One region of the Paenibacillus sp. GD4 genome, then DNA from elsewhere that is predicted to be linked to it. Evidence: riboswitches for the same ligand, from Rfam matches in the RefSeq annotation. Region 1 holds a riboswitch; the other holds the start of a gene.
The links. A riboswitch is a leader RNA that binds a small molecule or an ion and turns the genes downstream of it on or off. The one in region 1 is predicted to bind cyclic di-GMP.
Positions count from the first base shown of each region.

Region 1 (8,452 bases):
ACGATATCGATAATTGTTTAACCACCGGAAGAGGCTCTCACTTGGTTATAGTTACGGAGGAGTACCAATTTGAGGCGCTCGAGGATAAGCTAAGCGAGTTCCTCAGTAATTTCAAGCTTGAAAAAGACTTTAATCCGCTTCAAGATTTTGTTGATCGGCACTTGGTTCCGAGATATAAAAAACAGCTGCGGCATAGGCGCTGGAGCACACGAATGAATGCATTGTATTTTATCGATTTGTTCCAAATAAAGGCGATGCAGGATGAACTGATCGGACATTTATCAAGTAAGCTGTGTTCTCCAGAAGAAAGATATCAAATCTATCTTATGCTTGCTTCCTTTGAATACCCGAAATTATTGGAGCTCTTACAAAAGTCCAAAGAGATTCCATCCTTCTTGTTAACCGAAATTATGAGCCGTGTAGTCCATCAAGGGAATGTAGATCAGTATGTGAAGCATTTCTTCCAATTGGAAGATTCATGGAGGGAGGCTATGCTGGACGTTGTCCGTGATAAAAACTTACGGTCGGAGGAACTTCAAGTTCTGCTGGAGCAATTAATCGAATCCCCTCACAGCGAGCTTAGAGTTAGAGGCCTAAAAACCATTGCATCTCTAGGATACATTACTTCCATCGATCCGATTATCATCAGAATGGAAAGTATGATCGAAAGCGGACAGTGGGATCATCCCCGGGAAACAGGGGAGAAGCTAATGCTTGCCAGACTTATGGGAAGTATCCGTCATGAGAGGTTCATGCCCTTCCTTCTGCGTCTTGTAGGAGATAAAGTCTACAGTGTCCGGTCGGAGGCGGCCAAATCCATTCGGAAATATAAAGATGGAATCAGTATTTTGGAGACAATTACTTTCACCCACGCGGACCCGTTCGCAAGAAGCATATCCCAGGAATGGATGGAGAGGAGTATGGACTATGAGTGAGATTCTGAATGTTCTTCGGCATCCATTCCTCTTGTTCAATCAGATCATCTTTATTTATTTTATCGCTATTTGCGTTATTTATATGATATTGTTTGCTATGTCATTTGTCCGGTTGAAAAAGGAGAGGGGTCTTCATCAGGTAGAGCCATATAAAAGAATGAGGGATTCCTCTTTTACTCCGCCGCTGTCTATCATCGTGCCAGCCTATAATGAGGAAGCCGGGGTGATCGGCACCATATTATCACTGGTTACCGGCAATGGAAGATTGGATTATCCGCAATACGAGATCATCGTTGTTAATGACGGCTCCACCGACCAAACCCTGCAAAAAGTTATCGAACGGTTCCATATGGTGCCTATCAAGAATAAAGTGTTTCAAAAACGCAACGGTATCGAGACTAAGCCGATTCGGAATGTATACCATTCGGAGATTCATCCATATTTGTTTCTTATTGATAAAGAAAACGGGGGAAAAGCGGATGCTTTGAATTCGGGTATTAACTTGTCCAAATACCCTTATTTTGCTTCAATTGATGGAGATACTGTTCTAGACCCTGATTCGTTTCTAAAAATTATGAAGCCTATCGTAGAGAACACGGATGAAGAAATATTGGCGACAGGCGGAAATGTACTTATTGCCAACGGAAGCAAGGTCATTCAGGGACAAATGAAAGAAATGAGGCTTTCTCATAATCCACTTGTCATTATGCAAAGCATCGAATACATGCGCGCGTTCTTGATGGGGCGTATCGGCTTAAGCCGGGAGAATCTGCTGCTCATCATTTCCGGCGCGTTTGGAGTGTTTAAAACCTCCAGAGTGATTCAAGCGGGCGGATATAAGGCGGATACCGTCGGTGAGGATATGGAGCTGGTCGTGAGGCTTCACCGGATGAACATAGAACAGAAATGGGGGGCGAAAATTGAATATGTGGCTGACCCCGTTTGTTATACGGAAGCACCGGAAACATTGAAATATTTGCGGAGACAACGGTATCGCTGGCATCGAGGCCTGTTTGAGAGCTTATGGACGCATCGGAAAATGCTATTCAACCGGAAGTATGGCAGTATCGGCTTTGTAGCCATGCCGTTCTTTTTTCTTGTTGAATTTCTCGGGCCATTCATTGAGTTTATCGGATATCTGACCCTCGTTTTAGATCTTCTCTTAGACAGAGTCTATATTCAATTTTCCTTGATGCTCTTTGCACTCATGGTTGTATACGGATCCTTTTTATCTATGGGCGCCGTGCTTTTGGAGGAATGGCGGCTCGGCAAATACAAGAAGTTATCCGAGATGAATTTATTGTTTTTTTATGCTCTTTCGGAGGCGTTTTGGTATCGTCCGATGCTTACGTTCTGGAGAGCCGGGGCTACGGTTTCCGCCTTACTGGGTCGGACGCAGGGCTGGGGTGAAATGAAGCGCAAAGGAATTTCAGCCTAGAAGGAGGAACAACAATGAAGCGGGCCTGGTTTGGATGGGTCGCCGGGTTTCTGTTATTGCTATCCGTATTGTCTATTCCAGTATTCGTTTGGGCTTTGCAGCCCTCTCATCTGCTGAATGTGGCAATATTGGACAAAACAGTCCCGGATACTACATTTCGTGAACATAAGGGCCTTATGTGGCTCTTAAATCACATGAAGTATGTGAAGCATGACAAAACGGCTTATACCGTGGAAAAAGATTATTATGGCTATGTTCCCGAGCCTGAAGGACATAGTATTCGGGAGCTTGATCTTTCGAACGATTACGATCTGCTTTATATTGCCGATACCTATGGCGTATATAAAGACGACATCTCAGGAGTGATTGAGCACGGTAATCGTTCGAACAAAATTTATGGAGGACTCCAAGCCTCTGACATCGACCAGGTGAAGAATGCCCTATTTAAAGGAACAACCCTGATTGCTGAATTCAACACCTTTGGGAGCCCCACGGACCCCGAAGCTAAGAAGGCGTTGTATGAAATTTTGGGCTTGCGCTGGTCAGGCTGGATCGGCCGGTTTTTTCCTGAGCTGTCCGGTGGCGGCGAGCTTCCAGAATGGGCCAAAAGCAATTATGAGCATCAAACCGGGACAAAGTGGTCCTTCGCTGGCCCCGGCTTTGTTTTTGTGAGCGAACAAGATCAAATCATCGTATTGGAAGAAGGGAAAGATACAGGGAAAAGCGGGAATGTATTCCGTTTAACGGAAGAAGGAGAAGCCTTTGTCGGTTCTTCGCTGAAGGCAAGATATAACTATTGGTTTGACGTAATCGAGCCCGAAGACAGTAAGGAAGTATTGGCTTATTATCAACTCGACGTTACGGATGCGGGAGAGGATAAGCTGCGGGAGCAAGGGCTGCCATCCACGTTCCCGGCCGTGATCCGGCATGACACCGGGATCTATCGAGCCTATTATTTCGCAGGTGATTATGCGGATAACAATGAGGTGCCCGGCTTCTACAAGGCTTCTTGGCTGGATAGTATATTTCGTGCGGTTTCTTGGGATTCGGGTAAAAGCGAGCAAAGCTTTTATTGGAGGGCTTACCTGCCGCTGATGAAACGGATTTTTAAGGAAGCAACCGATCTGCGGGAGCAGCCGAACGTCCCGAAGGAAAATACGTTTCCGGTTACAGCGGACGGCATCACGATTCCTGCTAAGGTAGGCGGGCAGTATCTGCAGTTATACAAAGATAATCGCTGGAACGACTTTTTGATCAAGGGTGTGAATCTGGGGATAGGTAAACCGGGTCACTTCCCGGGAGAAGCTGCTATTTCCAAGGCCGAATATATGCGTTGGTTCAAATATATCGGAGAAATGAAAGCCAATGTGATAAGGAATTATACGCTGCATCCTCCTGCCTTTTATGAAGCGCTGCTGGAATATAACCTCAAGGCGGAGGAGCCAATCTATCTGCTTCACGGTGTGTGGGTTAACGAAGAGAAGCTGGTTTCCTTGCAGGATGCTTATGCTGCGGAGCTTTCCGACGAGTATAAGAAGGAAATTCAGCTAACAGTTGATGTGATTCACGGGAACGCTAGTCTGCCCGCCAAGCCTGGGCATGCTTCGGGCGTGTATCGGGCGGATATTTCCAAATATGTACTTGGTTGGGTGCTGGGGATCGAATGGGATCCAGAGGTGGTAGTTGGAACCAATGAGAAGCACCGTGACATCGGGGACTTTAACGGCCGCTATTTCCAGACAGAGAAGGCTTCACCGTTCGAAGCCTGGCTGGCGGGAACGATGGATGAGGTCGTAGCTTATGAAACCGATAAGTATCATTGGCAGCGGCCGGTAAGCTTTACGAATTGGACGACGACGGATTTGCTGAATCATCCTTCCGAACCACTCTCAAAGGAAGATATGGTTTCGGTTGATCCCAATGTTATTAATCAGAAACCGTCATTCCAGGCCGGTTACTTCGCCTCCTATCATACTTACCCGTACTACCCTGATTTCATGAATTATGAAACGAAATATACGGATTATGTTGATTTCCGAGGGGTAAAGAACAGCTATTCCGGCTACTTGCATGATTTGAAGCAAGCGCATCGAATGCCCGTGCTCATTGCCGAGTTCGGAGTTCCCTCTTCAAGAGGAATGACGCATAGGAATGTTCACGGCTGGAATCAGGGGAAGCACAATGAGCAAGAGCAAGGAAATATTGCCGCTGGATTGTTTGAGGACATATATCATGAGGGCATGGCGGGAGGAATCGTGTTTACCTGGCAGGATGAGTGGTTCAAGCGCACATGGAATACTATGGATTTGGACAATCCGGACCGTCGTCCGTTTTGGGCCAATACCCAAACGAGCGAGCAAAGCTTTGGTCTCCTCACCTTTGACCCTTCCGAACCGAAAGCAGCGATTTATGAGGATGGGGATGTGAGTGATTGGACCCGAGCGGGAATTTCCCCGGTAGCAATGAAGCCGGCCGTTCCTGTAAAGGTCCTGGATAGTAACGACAAACAAAGGGAGATAAAGCAGCTATTCGTAACCAGTGATGCCGGCTATGTTCACTTCCGAATTGATTTTGGAGAAAATGGCGGTCCTTTGGATTGGTCCAAGACAGGGGCTATGATTTTGCTTGACACGATTCCCGGTCAAGGGCAGTATCGTATTCCGGGAGGAAGCGGGCTTACGACGGATGCGGGGATCGATTTCGTCATCGATTTGAAGGGGCCGAAGGAGTCCCGAATTTGGGTGGACAGCTACTATGATTCAACCTACTATCAGTATGGCCATCAATTGAAATTCATGCCTTTCCTTGATTATGCGTCTAAGAAGGATAATGGAGTCTTTCATAAAATGAAGCTGGTGCTGAACCGACCTTTAACGATTCCTAATGTACGCGGACAAACGCTTGAGCTTCCGTTAGAAACGTATGAAACCGGGTTTCTGCGATACGGTAATGCCAATCCGAAAAGTCCTGATTTCGATTCTATGACGGATGTGGCTTATCATGAGAATGGTCATGTGGTCGAGGTCCGTATTCCGTGGCAGCTGCTTAATGTGAAGGATCCCAGCCATCGTCAAATTATGGGGGATTTATGGGAGAAGGGGCTGCAAGGCAGTGAACAGGTAGATCATCTGAAAATGGCGGTTCTTTCCTACCGGCCTTTATCCCAGGGAAGCTCCGATACACCGGGTAGTCCTGATATCGCCTATTCCCTGCCGGGAATCTCTCAGGGTCAGTTAAAGGCAGAGGATATGTACAGGTATCAATGGGAGAAGTGGGAGACGCCAAAGTACCAGGAACGGTTAAAGAAGTCGTACTACATCATGAAGCAGCTATATGAAAAGGTAGCTTTGTCGAAGTGATTATCCTATAATAAAGATGAATAATAGCATTCCGTCAGGGCAAATCTATCGAAAGGTAGAGACGCAAAGCCACGGGTCTACAGCGGACTTAATAAGTCTGCCATGATAGCCGGGCTGCCGATTCTGGACCTGATAGGCGAATCGAAGGAGTGTCACCCTGTGTTTCCACGTCGACGACTGCCATATGCTGTTCTCTTGTCAATGGTAACCATAATTGCTTTCTTCTATGCTACACCTGGAGCGAGCGCTGATATGAAACCGCATGTTAAGGCAACATGGGTCTGGAATACATGGGACATTGTCCATAAACCTCAGGACCTGATATCCTTTGCTAGTAGCAAAGGAGTTCAAGAGCTTTATTTACAAGTGTCAAACGAAGTAGAGCTGCCTTTTTATAAAGCTTTTAATAACATGGCCTTAAAGCAGGGGATTCGTGTTTATGCGTTAGACGGGTCTCCCTCAATGGCTTTGGAGAGAGAGAGAACTCAGGTAAAGGCCTTCTTAAGCTGGGTTGCCGAATTTCAATCGAAGGCACAGGAATCAGAGAAGTTTAGTGGTGTCCATGTAGATATTGAACCGTACTTGCTCCCGGAGTGGCTGAGTGACCGGGATTCGGTTATACGGCAGTGGCAAAGCAGTATGGAGTTTATATGCAGATTTGCCAAACAGGAGCAGCTGCATGCAGGCGCGGACATGCCGTTCTGGTTTGATGAGATTCCAGTCCCTGGTCAGGACAGCTCATTAAGCAGCTGGATGATTAATCAGTTCGACTCCATCACGATTATGGCGTATCGCGACTCGGCGGAGCGGATCTTATCCGCATCCGAGCAAGAGCTGCAGGAAGCAGCCTTGCTTGGAAAACAGGTGATACTTGCGGTGGAGACCAACCCAAGCCGTGAGACGCCTTCGGTAACCTTTTATGAAGAAGGTAGACTGTACATGGAGGAGCAGCTCATGGCTGTTCAGCGGCTGGCAGACGAATACGCTTCCTTCGGAGGATTTGCCGTACATGATTATCATGGATGGAAATCATTAAAATAGTAAATATAAAAGAACGAGCACTGGGAGAATGCTTCCAGAGCTCGTTTTCTTTTAGTGCGGCTGATCATCCCCAGACGAATCGTGAGTGGGATGATCCCCGGGATACTCGCGGGACCTGCCCGCGTGAAACTCGCGGTCCTCGTAAGTGAAGCGATTGTTCGAACGCTGACTTTCTCTCCACGGAGTGCTTTTCCCTAAGGATTCCAACGGTAAAGAGGAGCCGTAGGGACCCTCCGGGAATTCCTCGGCGGTAAGATCGTTCCTTTGAGATTCTACGGTAGCCAGATCCGTATAAACGTGCTTATCTTCCTCAATGAAGCCGTCTTGACTGCGGTTTTCTTCCATTGGTGCAGGCCTCCTAAGCTTCTCGTTTTCTGGTAACAGTTTGTCCGGTAAAGGTCGAACCTATCCAAAATTGGTAGTTGCGAATCAGGATTTTCTATGTTAATATGGTAATAATTTCAAACCGAAAGAGGAAGCACCTCTTCTACGATTTCGTAGGAGAGGTGCTTTTTGCGTTTGGAAAATCTAAATTGCATTGAAGGGGGACTCATCTTGAATTTGATGTTTCTGAACAGCTTGGAGAAGAAGACAGAGGAGGAACGGGTAAGAACGGCCCAGGTATCGATCGGCGAGGCCCAGGGGACATGGTACGTGATGTGGAGTGATGTAAAGGAGGACGGGAGAGCCTCGCAGGAGTCCTGGTACGAGGGTATTCATTGGGATGAGATGCTGGCCGTGTTCCGCGAACGGATCCTGGAGAAGCAGCTGGAAGGGTTTATCCCTTTGCTGGAAATGGGTTCCGGTGATCTTACGGTGGACGGGAGGACCATGTACATTCAGCGTCTCCACTACTATAGCGAAGCGAATAGCAACGAGGAGCTTTACGACCAGCTTCGCCAATGGAGACTGAAGCAGGCCGGCAAAGAGGGGAAGGCGCCCTTCATCATCGCAACGAACCGGGTATTGAAGCTGATCAGCACCTTCGTTCCGAAAACGGAAGAGGAGCTGCTGCAGCTTCCGGGCATCGGGAAGAACAAGGCGGGGCTCTATGCGGCGGATATTTTGTCCATGACGGCGGAGCAGGAGCAGAAGCGTGCTTTCCCGCTGTCATGGGTAGCGGAAGAGGTCACGCAGGGGGAGTTCTTCGCATGGCTGCTGCAGGAGAAGGAGAGGAAGCGGAAGGCGGAGGCGGACAAGCAAGAGACCAAACGCAAGCTTCTCGAGGTGATTACGAAGGGGGAAAAGATCGATTCGCTCCAGGAGCAATCGCGCATTCAACGAAGGGATTTGCTGCTGTGGATTGAGGAGCTCGATCGAGAGGGCTATGATCTGGAGCCTTACATCGATAGGATGCTGAACGAGGTGCCGGAGAAGGAACGCGAAGCGGCTTGGCAGGCCTTCGAGCTGCAAGGGGATCGGTACCTGAAGCCAATATTGCAAGCGATGTACAAGCAGGAGGAGCTGTCGGCTAAGGATGCAGATCGGGTATACGAATGGCTTCGGCTATTGAGGCTGAAATTCCGCAGGACGAATGCTGCGACTACGGCAAGAGAGGCAGGGTAAGAGCAATAATGTAAAGGAAAGGTGGGGCTTCTGTCTGGAGCCCTCTCTTTTTCCGTGAAACAGCTGGAAATCTATTGAAGACGTGCAGGTACTGGAGTATCATGAAGCTAAGA
Region 1 covers NZ_JAVCYK010000001.1:1,382,789-1,391,240, reverse strand. The annotation lists gene RAC89_RS06640 (HEAT repeat domain-containing protein) at 1-935, shown strand, start outside; gene RAC89_RS06635 (glycosyltransferase family 2 protein) at 928-2,373, shown strand; gene RAC89_RS06630 (glycoside hydrolase family 113 protein) at 2,388-5,732, shown strand; cyclic di-GMP riboswitch class I at 5,761-5,854, shown strand; gene RAC89_RS06625 (hypothetical protein) at 6,195-6,773, shown strand; gene RAC89_RS06620 (hypothetical protein) at 6,825-7,118, opposite strand; gene RAC89_RS06615 (HRDC domain-containing protein) at 7,338-8,339, shown strand.

Region 2 (8,452 bases), on a different contig from region 1:
CCTTTGTCTCGGAGGAAAAGTGCCGGCTTTTTGGCGATGTCTCGGGGAAAAAGATGCTAGAAATAGGCTGTGGAAGCGGTCAATCCTTGCAATATCTTGGGGAACGCAAAGCATCTGAACTATGGGGGATGGATATATCGGAAAACCAAATCGAAAAGACAAAGCAGCATTTGACAGCGTGCGGTCTTTCTGCAACATTAATCTGTTCTCCCATGGAAGAAGAATGCGGCATACCAAAGGATTATTTTGACTTTGTTTATTCGATTTATGCCATAGGCTGGACAACCGACCTTGAGGGGACTTTTCGCCGTATTGCTTCTTACCTTAAAAAAGACGGGATATTTATTTTCAGCTGGTCTCACCCGATACACAAATGTGTTGCTGTAGACAATGATAGGCTTGTTTTTAAGAAATGCTATTTCGATGAATCTTGGTATTCGGTAACTCTTGGCGAAAGTACACTTACATTATCGGATCGTAAACTATCAACCTATGTGAATGCGTTAGCAAAAGAGGGATTTGTCATTGAGCAAATGATTGAGGAATCTGATGAAGAAATTATGCAATCTAGGAGAAACGGCGATTTTTCAAAAAAAGCAAAGATGCTTCCTGTAACCTTTGTAATCAAGGCACGAAAACTATAAAATGCGAAACCCCACCCACTCCGTCTAAGCAGTGGGCTGTGATGATTTGCCGTGCTTACCTTAGTCTCGCTGCCCATGCTGTCACGAAAGAGAATGTATTCGTATAGCAAGGGCACTACTCATTTACTCTGCGAGATCCAGATGGCCATTTGATCGAATTTTTCTCGCGAGGAACGATATGAGGGAGGAATACTTTGTGGCGGTCAATGTAAAAAACTATGCGGTTGTCCAATTGCCGGTTCGTGATTTGGAAGCTTCCGTGAGGTGGTACAAGGAGATGCTTGGCATTCCATTCACGTTCGAATATACCCCGGGCGACCAAGAGGCTTGGCTCAACGTCGGAGGTGTCGGTTTAGGGCTTGTTCGCTGCCCGGAGGTGCCGAAATTGGACTTTACGAACAGCCGGGGGCAGCTTCAGCCGATTATCTCGCTTCAGGTGGACAACATTCATGAAGCGTATGAAGAGTTAAAGAAGAAGGATGCCGCAGTTGGCGAAATGGTGTACAAGCCCCAAGGTGGTTACGGTTTTACCTTCCGCGACCCGGACGGACATATGGGCAATTTGTGGGGCGGGTGGCCAAAGGAAGAAGACTAATTATTACAGGACAAGCCAAGAAGGGGTGTTTCTCGTCATCTGAGAATGAAAGGGATCACCCCTTCTTGACGTTGCGAAGCATCTTCTCTTAAATTATTCTGAGCTAGGCGATATAAGGGGTGATGAAGTGCATAGAAAAGAAGTTCTGTTTTTCGTTCTCATTCTGATCGGTCTGCTTCTCATATCTAACACCCACCTTGGCTATTCTTTCGGAGACAGTATATTCAGAATGGCTGGAGTACCACCGTGGACCAATGCTGAGTACGATTCGGGGCTTCATATCTCGGTTACTGTTGGGCTGCTTGTCATTATTACTGGTTACATTGGTGCGGTGAAATATTATCAAGTGCGGTTTCCCAAAATTCGAAGCCGGATCGTACTGAGCTGTATCGCCTTCCCGTTTCTGTTTCCGATCGTGATCGAGCATGCCATGGTTCTTGTGCATTATCATTCCAATTCCGTTGCTTCCGTCGATTTTTCCAAAAATAACAGCCAGTGCAGCTATCGATCGGAGAAAGCGAGTACGAAAGCTGATTGCACCCTTACGCTGGTTAACTTTGGGAAGGAAAAGGATGTAACGCTCAGGCTTTATCTCATACGAAGTTCATCGAAGGTCAAGTTCGAACCGAAAACGATAACGCTTCCGGCTCATCAGAAAGTCAGTGTCGGCATGGCATTTGAAGGCAAGCTGCTGGACGGAACAGGCTACACTGGTTGGTCGAACGATATTGGTATTGAAATTGAAGTCGATGGCTTGAAGAAAAGGTACGGCAAAGAAAACTAGTTGTGTGGGGAACCGAAGTGGAGGAGCAAATTAGAGAAAAGAGCGGTTCGTCCCTTGTGCGTCCGCTTTTTAGACGATATTTGAACTGTTTTGTGTCACAGCTCGCAAAATGAAACATTTTTTGGAGTGAGACGTATAAGTGATTGTGGTATTTTTTGGAACATGTGGAAGATTACACGAAATACTACACTAGCTCGATCCTTAGTCGATAGCACTATGCACAGAGAGCAGTTCGGCGCGTGCAGCTTCATCGTTAGGAGGAGGAGAAGTGAACAAGTTTGTGTTTTATATAGTTGCAAGTGTCATTTGCATATTAACACCTTTTTTGGGTCTTCTGTATGGTTTGTGGGATAGCCATCAACCCAAAATTGGACCTGTAGGAGATGGAAAAGCAATTTACCCTACCCTGCCGCAATTGATACCTCTTATATGTTGTTTTCTTACTGGAGTGTTGAACTTACCTATTGCCATAATGCGATACAGACAAAACAAAAAGACTCAAGAAGATAATAATAATTAGGGCATTTGCACGCTGTCAGAGAACGATAGCAACTTGATAGTGGGTGGTGTCCCTTTCAATTCTTGGCTTAATTGTGTTGGTAATTGAATTTTTCAAACATGAATAATGGCATCGAGCAAATCAATAAAATAAGCTCGCTTCACCAGGATTTTTCGCGGCTGCAATTAGTGAATATGTAATCTCGGAGCATAACTTAAGAAAAACTTGATTATAAAGTACCATATATTTCAATTTTTAATATTGTAAATGAAACTAGTCTAGGTTTACATTACAGTTATACTGTTCGAAATAGCAAACTTACTGAAAAGTAAGGACGCAAAGCTACGGGCCTATCCACGGCAGCCGGGTTGCCGAAACAGCAACCTTTTTGTATAAGGTGATGACAGAGACTATGAGTGAAAAAATAGGTTTATCGGATTTAGATGAAGATTTATTGATCAAGGCTTATAAAGATGCTGTAAGATTGGAATTACATAGAGATTTTATTACATTACTCTGGGAAGAGATAGTTCGACGGAACATTGAACTAGAAAGCATAAGGGAGAGGAGATAGCTCAAACATAACACGACGGCAGCCGATTAACGAAGGCTGCCGTCGTATTTTGTACATATATATTGACAGTCGATATATCATTAGTTATTATACCGACATACGATATAGTTATGGAGAACGGAGGCGACACGTTGGAGGACACCAGGGATATGCTGCCCTTGACCGAAGCGTTTTACTACATTTTGGTTTCGCTGTATGCATCTCCTGCACATGGATACGGCATGATGCAGGACGTGGAGAGAATGAGCGGAGGCCGCGTCAGAATCGGGGCGGGAACATTGTACACGGCGCTTAATAATTTGATGAAAAAAGGACTGATCGTCCCTTCAGACGAAGTTGGGGTGGATTCGCGCCGCAAAACCTATGCGATTACCCCTCTTGGCAAGAAAGTCGTGATGGCGGAAATGGAGCGAATGGAAGAATTGTTAAGCAACGGACGAAAGGTCACAGAATTAGTGAGGAATGGTACATGAGTAAGGTTGCTCGGCTCGCCAAATCGATATACAAAAACCGATTTTCTTTCGTTTGGAACTATAAGCGCGACGAGGTTTGGTTGACCGGCTTGTCGGCACGCGGGCTGCATCTGAACCGTCCGGGAATGATTCGTTACCGCTTCGATTACGATCCGAGCGTCGGGTATGAGTATCGGATGGATTACCAGGATACGATGAACGCCGAGAAGCTGGAAGAATATTGCGAGCTTTATGCGGGTGCCGGCTGGGAGTATGTCGGGACTCGTGTCAATTGGCGGTATTTCCGGAGGCCCTATCTAGAGGGGGAGACGATCGAACTGTACAGCGACAAGGAATCGATTCGATCGTTTTACCGGAAAGTCCAGAAGACGCTTGGTTTTCAGAAGCTGATCAAGCAGCATACCGATTAAGACAACATTTTTATTTAAGACGGGGTTGCCCATAATTTCATTGAAGTAAAGAACGATTTACATCGACAGGTACAAGGAAAGGACAGTACTGACATGGAAAAATTAACAGATGTAGATAAGTTGGAATCATTGAAATCTTTGCAATCGACGATCAGTAAGCTTGAGAATGCGATTTCCCAGATGACGGATAATGGTACAAATACGACCCTAGCGAAGAAACGACTCAAGGCTGTTTGCATCGGCTTGGCCGCGCTGGAAAACATCTGGAATCAAAGCCCCCATCAATATACTCAGGAAGATGTAAGAGCAGCCCGCAATGTTATTACTGGTTTATTACCATCCATTAATAACAGTTTTACTAAGTCAAAGACAGGCAGTCCCCAAAGAACCCTTTTAGCAAGAAGAATAAAAGCGTTGGAACTAGCTGTTCAAGCAATTGACGAGCTTTCCGTTGAATAACATGTTCTTGAGGCTATTTGCCGGAGCTATGCATGGCCGTATCAGGCCGAGCCGAGGTTGGAGATAAATTTTGCGTAAATTTTCTGAGTAAACCATTTACAGAAAAGTGTTAACAGAAATAATCCTACAAACGAGTGTGAATGTGTCCAGGGCTTATTGATTACAAACATATCACTTGAAATAAAAAGTGGCTCTACGATATAGGCAAAAAAGGCAGAGCATAACAGGGTCGCCAATGCATACCTCTTCCAATTCCTAAATGCCGAGTAGATTAACATGAAGCTTACAGGTATGACGCTTAAATCTGCAGGGAATAACGGAGGAACCATTGGAACTAATTTAGTGGGATAAGCCCATAACAAAAGATCTACACCTATAACATCCCAGAACGTTGCCATTACGCCCAAAATCAATCCATACGTATAGACCAAAGATGGATCTTTTCTTGGCAGGAAATACTTGTACCAAAGGACCCATGGAAGGATGGAGGCAGCAAAGAGAAGCCACCACTGCCATGAGAATAAATCATCACCATACCAGTGTGCAATGCTGATGTCCCTAAGAACCTTTCTGAGTTCTTGTATTTGGTCGAAAGAAGGAATGGATTCCAAAGTAGTCACTCCGCATAAAAGAGAATAAAGGTAGTGTTGGATGTAAATGGTTTTTTTATTCTCAAGTATTTGAGGATCAATGGTTTCCGAATTTTCCACTATCAAAAAAGCCGCTAATTGATATGTAAATGACGATACTAAAACTTATGATCCCAAATGCATTCCAGAGTAAATGTACCATGGGAACCACTCCGCTCTGAGTTAATTAGTACTATTATACTATATAACTAGAGATAATGTCGAATTATAGGTGGGTTCCTGTTGCACTTCCAAATTTGCTATTATTTCTTGCTCTTGCAAAAGCCATCGATTATCCTAAAAGTGAATCCGGCGAGAATCTTAAAGGTGGCCGAACGGGAGGGAGGGATATCGATGCTGCAGACTTTTCTGAATACAGTCGGTAACAACGGCGTATTGAAGCGTTATTTTGTATCCTATCTGATCGTGCTCATGATTCCTATCCTCATGGGATCTTATCTTTACAGCCATACTGTGAACGTTGTGGAGGACGGTGCGCTTCAGGCGAATTTGTCCATTCTAAATCAAAATAAGGAAATCATGGATCAGCGGCTGGAGGAGATCGATCACATGGTCAACCGCTTCTCCTTACTGGCGAATGTGAGAAGTGCCTTGAATGTAGGCTTGCCGCTATCGGACGAAGACCATATTTTGTTCACCGAAATGAAGAAGGATCTCAGCGCTTACATGACCAATGGGTTTATCTTTGATTTCTCGGTATTCCTGAAGAAGTCGGAGACCCTGATTTCTGTTGGCGGCGGGATTTATCACGGCAAGGAAGAGTACGAGCGATTTATGAAATTCGGCGACTTGGAATACAATCGCTGGACTTTATTGATCACGGAGCGATTCAAGTCGTTGCTTCCTCCGGCCGTTCTTCATTTTGAAGGGAGACAGATTCCTTCCGTTGCCTATGCCAGCTCGCTTTATTTGGGCAGCCATGCGGCTCCCGACGGGGCGATCGTCATCTATATCGATCAAACGAAACTAACGTCCATGCTGAACCATGTAACAGGGAATTCGGGCGGCTGGGCCTATATTGCGGATGCCGCGGGGCAGGTGCTGGCCTCAACGGACAATGCCGCGCTGCTTGTAGAGCCTGCGGAGATTTCCGGGCCGTGGGGGAGCTTTCATAAGCAAATCGATGAGCAGAATATGCTCGTAGCCTATACGACCTCCGCATATAACGGTTGGAAATACATCTCGGTCATACCCGCCGATTCTGTGCTGTCCAAAGCGGTGTATATCAAACGAACAACCTGGTATATTTCGGTGGTTACCTTGCTCGTAGGTCTGTTGATTGCCGTTTATTTATCTTATCGGAACAGCAAGCCGCTGCAGGAGTTATTTTATTCGTTCAAAACCTATGTGACCCGGGAAGAGGGAAAGGGACAGAACGAGTATGAGTATATGAAGGGCGCTCTGCATGAAATCATCAGCAGCAAGCAGCAGTTGGAGCAAATGATGGATGATCAGCTGCCCCTGTTGAAAAACAGCTTCTTCGATAAGCTGCTGCGAGGCGATTTTCATTCTTTCGGTGAAATGGAAGCGTTTCAAATCCAGGCTAGACTGAAGTTAAAGACCGAAGGCTTCCTTATGCTGCTGATCAAAATCCGGGGCTACAACGGGATCATCTCGCCGGATTTTTTGAAGGAGCTTCATTTCAGCAAATTCATTGTGAAGAATCTACTCGGTGACCTTCTGGGAAGCGAGATTTGGATCCATGACGTTAGCGAAGATACGATCGTTGTATGGTACGGTGTGGCTTCTTCCGATTCGGAGGAGTATCGCCATGAATTGCAGCAAAAGTTCGAAACGCTGGATGGTCTGCTCCGGCATAAATTTTCTATTCATGGGACCATCATCGCCAGCCCTCCTTACGAATCATTGAACGACACCTGGAAGGCATACCAGCAGACGAGACAGACCGGCGATTACGTGGAGGAGAGCGGTATCTTATGGACGCAAGAGCTCACGCCGACGGAGACCGGCTATTACTACCCGATGGAAGTTGAGGTTAAACTCAACAATACGGTTCTGGCAGGCGAATCAGAGGAGCTGAACTCCTTGCTGGAGCACATCTATGCAGAGAACATACAGAAACGAAAGCTCGCTCCCTCCGTACTGCATCAGCTTCTGCTGGAGCTAAAGGGGACGCTGACGAAGGTTAGCGGCCATATGCAGACCAAGCATGGGCAAACGCCGGAGGAGTGGTCAAGCAAGCTCGACCAGACGCTGCACCGGGATTTTGCCGAATCCTACCATATCATCACCCACTATCTGTTGGTGTTCTGTGAAGAGGCCAAGATGAACCGCAATCAACACAACGAAGAAACCATGCGGCAGATGCTGAGGTTCATCGAACTGGAGTTTGCCAATCCGGAGCTGTCACTGACGAGCCTCTCGATGCATATGAAGCTTACCGAGAGCTACATATCGTATTTCTTCAAGCAGCATCTGCAGATGAACTTCTCGGTTTATTTGGAGAACAAACGGCTGGACAAAGCCTGTGAGCTACTTGCGCACAGCAGTCAGTCCATACAGGACATCGCCGTTCAGGTAGGCTACAGCAGCGACAGGGTGTTCCGCCGCGCCTTCAAGCGAGTCAAAGGCATACAACCAACGCAATACCGGGATTCGTTTAAATCATAGACACCATAGACCCTCGCTCGGGGGTCTATTTTTTATTAAAGGAATTGATTAGCATGATCCGCATGAAACGCATAAAAAGTCCGGCCATCTTAACTTGTGTCCCCCCGGACCTTGGCAAGGACACCTCTTGAGAAACGCCTCCAAATCCAAACGAATGTGTGCTGCACCAAAGAACTGTCCGTTTACGCCGAGGACGGCTTTGCGGCATGATGAACTCACAAGCCAGATGCGAATGGCTGACTCAAAAGAGAGGAGAGGTCGACAACATGCACGCTGCCGCAACGGACACCCCATCCGCGAATCCGCAGAGAAGCGGGGCCGAGCGATCTTGGCTGTTCCGGACCTGGAAGGACATTCTTCAGCGCAAAGTGCTCTTGCTAATGGTTCTTCCGGGTTTGATTTATTTCTTTATTTTTGACTACGTGCCCATGTACGGCATCCTGATTGCCTTCAAGGATTTCAAGATGACCGCGGGCATGAGCTTTCTGGAGAGCATTTACCAATCGAAATGGGTCGGCTTGGAGCATTTCCAATCGTTCTTCGAGAACTCCAGTTTCATGAGACTTCTCCGGAACACGCTGCTGCTGAGCTTCCTGTCCCTGGTATTCGGGTTTCCGGTCCCGATCCTGTTCGCGCTTGCCCTGAACGAGGTGCGATGGGCACTGTATAAGCGCTTCGTACAGACGATCAGCTATTTGCCGCATTTTCTTTCGCTCGTTGCGGTCGTCGGAAT
Region 2 covers NZ_JAVCYK010000002.1:1,185,965-1,194,416, reverse strand. The annotation lists gene RAC89_RS28025 (class I SAM-dependent methyltransferase) at 1-644, shown strand, start outside; gene RAC89_RS28020 (VOC family protein) at 841-1,239, shown strand; gene RAC89_RS28015 (hypothetical protein) at 1,367-2,023, shown strand; gene RAC89_RS28010 (hypothetical protein) at 2,292-2,543, shown strand; cyclic di-GMP riboswitch class I at 2,824-2,898, shown strand; gene sda (sporulation histidine kinase inhibitor Sda) at 2,923-3,096, shown strand; gene RAC89_RS28005 (PadR family transcriptional regulator) at 3,228-3,569, shown strand; gene RAC89_RS28000 (DUF2812 domain-containing protein) at 3,566-3,979, shown strand; gene RAC89_RS27995 (hypothetical protein) at 4,073-4,438, shown strand; gene RAC89_RS27990 (CBO0543 family protein) at 4,480-5,148, opposite strand; gene RAC89_RS27985 (AraC family transcriptional regulator) at 5,422-7,719, shown strand; gene RAC89_RS27980 (ABC transporter permease) at 7,986-8,452, shown strand, end outside.
Region 2: linked by a shared signal. The riboswitch ahead of sda (sporulation histidine kinase inhibitor Sda) and the one ahead of RAC89_RS06625 (hypothetical protein) in region 1 are both predicted to bind cyclic di-GMP.